2 regions of the Planifilum fimeticola genome follow, and region 1 is predicted to be linked to the other one. Evidence: a T-box and tRNA genes for the amino acid it is inferred to sense, from the RefSeq annotation. Region 1 holds a T-box; the other holds one or more tRNA genes.
What was found. The T-box of region 1 lies ahead of CLV97_RS13390 (valine--tRNA ligase). A T-box ahead of a tRNA ligase gene usually reads a tRNA of that ligase, here a tRNA-Val.
Positions count from the first base shown of each region.

Region 2: it has a tRNA-Val gene. The T-box ahead of CLV97_RS13390 (valine--tRNA ligase) is inferred to sense a tRNA for this amino acid. The anticodon was not compared.

Region 1 covers NZ_PVNE01000024.1:14,886-17,349, forward strand. Annotated here, with positions in the region: gene CLV97_RS13385 (phosphotransferase) at 1-438, shown strand, start outside; gene CLV97_RS18215 (hypothetical protein) at 454-621, shown strand; gene CLV97_RS18220 (hypothetical protein) at 752-910, shown strand; T-box leader at 974-1,211, shown strand; gene CLV97_RS13390 (valine--tRNA ligase) at 1,258-2,464, shown strand, end outside.
Region 2 covers NZ_PVNE01000005.1:95,571-98,034, forward strand. Annotated here, with positions in the region: gene CLV97_RS04845 (peptidoglycan DD-metalloendopeptidase family protein) at 1-959, opposite strand, end outside; tRNA gene CLV97_RS04850 (tRNA-Val) at 1,101-1,175, opposite strand; tRNA gene CLV97_RS04855 (tRNA-Ile) at 1,190-1,265, opposite strand; tRNA gene CLV97_RS04860 (tRNA-Asp) at 1,272-1,348, opposite strand; tRNA gene CLV97_RS04865 (tRNA-Met) at 1,387-1,462, opposite strand; gene CLV97_RS04870 (hypothetical protein) at 1,529-1,726, opposite strand; gene CLV97_RS04875 (phosphatidylglycerophosphatase A family protein) at 1,871-2,416, opposite strand.

The DNA.
Region 1 (2,464 bases):
GGGGATCGGGGTTGGATCTGGATCGATTGGGATCACGCCCGGGTTGACAGCCCGGTTAGGGACCTCGCCCTGTTTTTCCGGCAGTTTTCGGACCCCTCCGAAGGGGGAAGCGGGATTCTTTCCCTTCTGGAGGTTTATGAACAGGAACGAAAACTTTCTCGTAAGGAGAAAAAGCTCCTCGCCCTGTATCTGGCATATCCCGACGGGATCGGCGAGCTCCTTCGTCAATACCGGAAGCCCGGGGGGATTGCGGAAGCCGAGGCGGTCCGGCGCCTGCGGTTGGAGTTGGACCGGCTCCGCGGGGTGCGGGAAACGCTGGGCGAACTCTGGCCGAAACGATCGGCCCATCAACGGGCAGGAAAGGGTTCCGCGGCCAAAGAGAACGCGGCCGTTGCCGCGGTTCAATCACGGGCCGGCAAGAAGGGAAACGCCGGATGAAAGGTCGGTCGAGAAATGGAGGCGGGCGATTCCTCTGCAGGCAAAGGCTTTGCCTGTTTTTTCTTTAACGCAGGATTTTTCCTTCCCGCGAACTTTGATGAATCCGATCGGGTGGAAATTCCGTTTCTTTATAAGAAAGAGCTCGACATCTTGTCGCTCCCGATCGGCGGAAAAGCTCGATAAATCGGGGAAATCCTGGTTTTGTTCCCCAAAAGATCGAAAAATGTCGGGGAAATTTTTCGTTTTGGCTGGACAAGCTGTCGAGAAAAGAGCAAAATAAATAGAAAAAGGTTCGCAAAGGGGGGCGGATCCGGTGGGTATGGTAAAGTCCCTGATGCGAAGCGCCTACCGCGGCCTGTTGTTCATCCTTTTTCTCAGCGTCATGATGCTGGTAACCGTTTTGCTGCTGGCCTTCTTGGCCAATCCGTCGCTGATGTGGGAGAGTGTGCAGGAAGCGTTTCGCATGCCCTAAAGGATGAATTTGTTTGACGGGGAGCGTTTCCCGTTGTAAAATAATTGTTACCAATTGAATCCGATAAGTGCGATGAGAGGGAAGAGTAACCGGTGGATGCCTTTTCAGAGAGAAGGGCCCCCAGGCTGCAAGGCCCTTCAGGCAAATCCGGTGAAGGTCGCCCTTGAGCAGTCCTGCCGAATCCCGCGAACGGGTAGTAGGCTGGACCGGTTCCCGACGTTAGAGGGAAATGAGGGCACCGGATCGACTTGTGATCCGGTGAACAAAGGTGGTACCGCGGAGTGCTCCTTCCGTCCTTTGGATGGGAAGGAGTTTTATTTTTGAACGAGCAAAGGAGGATGTAAGCGATGGCGGACAAAAGGACGGAGCTTCCTTCCGCCTACGATCCCAAACGGACGGAAGAAAAATGGTACGATTACTGGTTGGAGGGGGGCTTTTTCAAAGCCGGAAAAGATCCGTCCAAACCCCCCTTCACCATCGTGATTCCCCCGCCGAACGTGACGGGGAACCTGCACATCGGCCATGCCTTGAACAACACCTTGCAGGATATCCTGATCCGCTGGAAACGGATGCAGGGATACGACGCCCTGTGGTTGCCGGGGATGGATCATGCCGGTATCGCCACCCAGTCCCGGGTGGAGGCCAGGCTGCGGGAGGAGGGAATCTCCCGCCACGATTTGGGACGGGAAAAATTCCTGGAGAGGGTCTGGGAGTGGAAGGAGCATTATGCGGGGGTCATCCGCGAGCAATGGAGAAAAATGGGGGTGTCCGTGGATTATTCCCGGGAGCGGTTCACCATGGACGAAGGATTGTCCCGGGCCGTCAGGGAAGTGTTCGTGCGCCTGTATGAAAAGGGGTTGATCTACCGGGGCAAATACATCATCAACTGGGATCCGGAAGCCCGCACCGCCCTGTCGGATATCGAGGTGATTCACAAGGAAGTGCCGGGCAAGCTGTATCACCTGCGGTATCCGTTGAAAGACGGCAGCGGGCACATCCAGATCGCCACCACCCGGCCGGAGACCATGCTGGCGGATACGGCGGTGGCGGTCCATCCCGAGGATGACCGCTACAAGCACCTGGTGGGAAAAACGGTGATTCTGCCCATTATCGGACGGGAAATCCCGATCGTGGCCGACGAGTACGTGGATCCCGAATTCGGCAGCGGCGCGCTCAAAGTGACTCCCGCCCACGATCCCAACGACTTTGAGATCGGTAAGCGCCACGATCTGCCGCAGGTCCTGGTGTTGGACGAAGAGGGCAGGATGAACGAAAACGCCGGTCCCTACAAGGGGCTGGACCGCTTTGAATGCCGCAAGCGGATCGTGAAGGACCTGAAAGAGGCGGGCGTATTGGTCAAGGTCGAGGATCATGTGCATTCGGTCGGGCACAGCGAGCGTTCCGGCGCCGTGGTGGAACCGATCCTCTCCACCCAGTGGTTCGTGAAGATGAAGCCGCTGGCGGAGCGGGCGATCGCCGACACCAAGAGCGGAAAAGGGGTCCGCTTCGTCCCCGAGCGGTTTGAAAAGATCTATCTCCACTGGATCGAGAACG
Region 2 (2,464 bases), on a different contig from region 1:
CCCTTTTTCACCTTTTTCCCAACGGTGATGTCGCCGTGAATGCGGCTTAAGTGGCAATACCGGGAGAGGACCCCCTTTTCGTGCTGGATCCATACGGACCGTCCGCGCATCTTGTCGAGGATGTATTGCGGCGTCTGCCCCCCGTTTTGAGAGCCGATCTGAAGATAGCGGTTCCGCTCCGCCTCCGACATCTCCTGATAGTCGTGGTCGGCGCGGACAACCACCCCATCCGCCACCGCAATCACCGGAGTCCGGGAATCGATGGATATCCTGCTGGTCCAGCTGAAATAATCCAGCCCCTCATGAACTCCGTTCCGGTAGGGACGCGGGGCGCCGGGAAGGTGGGAATCCTTCGTGCTTACCCGAGCCCCCCGAATCGGCGTGTCCAGAAAGGAGAGGTAATCGATCAGCCCCCGAGCGTCACCCTTGGGGACTTCAAGTCGCTTGGGTTCCGCCATGACCGGGACCGAAGCGTTTTGTTCGATCAGTGCATATTCATCGCGAATCTCCACCTGCCTGCCCAATCCCTCTTCCACCACGACGGAGGGGATCCGTATTTCTCCTTTACGGATGATGGGATACGCCTCGACGGGTAAATAAACGCCGTTTCGGCTCAAAACCGGCGTTTCCCTCAACATGGTCAGGTGGACCTTTCCTTGGCGGATCGTGAGAAGCCCTTCCTTGGCGTCATAATCGTAATCGATCCGCAACTTTTCCTTCAGGTCGGACAGCCGGAAGGTGATGACTCCGTCTTCCTTCCGGAAGGGAACCTCCACTTTCGCCGACAACTTCTCCGCCTTTTTGGAGGGCGCCGGACGGGGAGGGGAAGCCGTCTGCTCCTGCGGCTTCTCCGGTGTGCGAAGCCAGGGCAGGTGCTGATTCAAAAGGTTAAACGGAACAAACATCCACAGAAAAACGCTGAGGATCGCCACCGCAACGAGTAAAGTAGGTCTTCCCATGGGTATCTCCTTACCCGAGTTTTATCCATCTCATTTTAACACAGTCGGGATGTACCGACCAGAAACCCCCATCCAAAAACAGGCGTGAAAGACCGGATAACGAAAAAAGCAAAAGCACCTCGCAAGCGAGGTGCTTTTTTGTGGTGGGCAGTATAGGAATCGAACCTATGGCCTCTTCCGTGTCAAGGAAGCGCTCTCCCTCTGAGCTAACTGCCCAAAACGGTGGATCATGGTGGGCCCAACAGGACTCGAACCTGTGACCAATCGGTTATGAGCCGACCGCTCTACCAACTGAGCTATAGGCCCACATCCTGGCGGAGCTGACGGGATTCGAACCCGCGATCTCCTGCGTGACAGGCAGGCATGTTAGGCCTCTACACCACAGCTCCATGGAATCGGGCTGAACGCCCGTTTTCCTCGTTTCATTTGGTTGCGGGGGCAGGACTTGAACCTGCGACCTTCGGGTTATGAGCCCGACGAGCTACCGACTGCTCCACCCCGCGTCGATGGCTTCAAGTGAGGACAGCTATAAATATACAACATGTCGCCGAACAATGCAAGGGGTATTTTTAATTTTTTTTGCTTCCTTTTTCATCCTTTCGCCAGATGTAACGAACCCCGTAACGTCCGCCCTTTGAACGAAACACCTCCACTTCCGCCGGGCTGTCATACCCGTAAACCCACCAGTCCTCCATCATCCGCGCGGCCAGACATCGGGCTTGAAAGCGGGAATCGTACAGTTTGGCCCAGTAAATCCAGCAGCTCATGATCTCCACTCCTTCGGGATGAACGGAATCCGTTTTCTCCACGAAATAGTGTATCTACCCGATGCCGGTTTCATGCCGCCCGGGCCCAAGCACTTTTATGAAACGAATGCACTCCCGCAGTCCCTCATTTTCCCGCGCGGGGGGTCATCCCGCACTGATATCCTTCAATTTCTCCGCGTCCGACTGCTCCTGTTCGTCCCTCAACCGGTGGGCCAACCGGCTGGATGCCGAAGCGGCGATGCTAGCCACCAGGTCATCCAAAAACGTATGGACCTTCCCGTTCTTCTTGTTGTCCAACCGGCCGATGACTCCGATCTTCTGTTTGTCCAGATGGCCGAAAGTCGTGACGGCAATGCTGCCGTAGCCGAAAACCGATCCCAACGCCAGGGTCTCATCGCAGCCGAACAACCCTTCGTCCCCTTCGACGAGCGATTGGAGGGGTTCGGACAATCGCTTTTTTTCCGCCAATTGATCCAATTCAATACCGACGAGAATGGCGTGCTGGATCTCCCTTTTCTCCAAGACCGCCAGCACGCTCTCGACGCAGTGATCCAAGGTCAAATAATCACAGTAGGGCGCCTGCATCCGGTAGACGATCTCCGCAATCTCTTCGATCGTCACCCCCCGTTCGCGCAGCCGTTTCAATGCGGCCTCTTTCACTTCCCGGCTGTGAACCCGTCTTCTTTCCATCCGATTCACTCCTTTTCCACTGCCATGTGAATTTTTGGGAAGGATCCC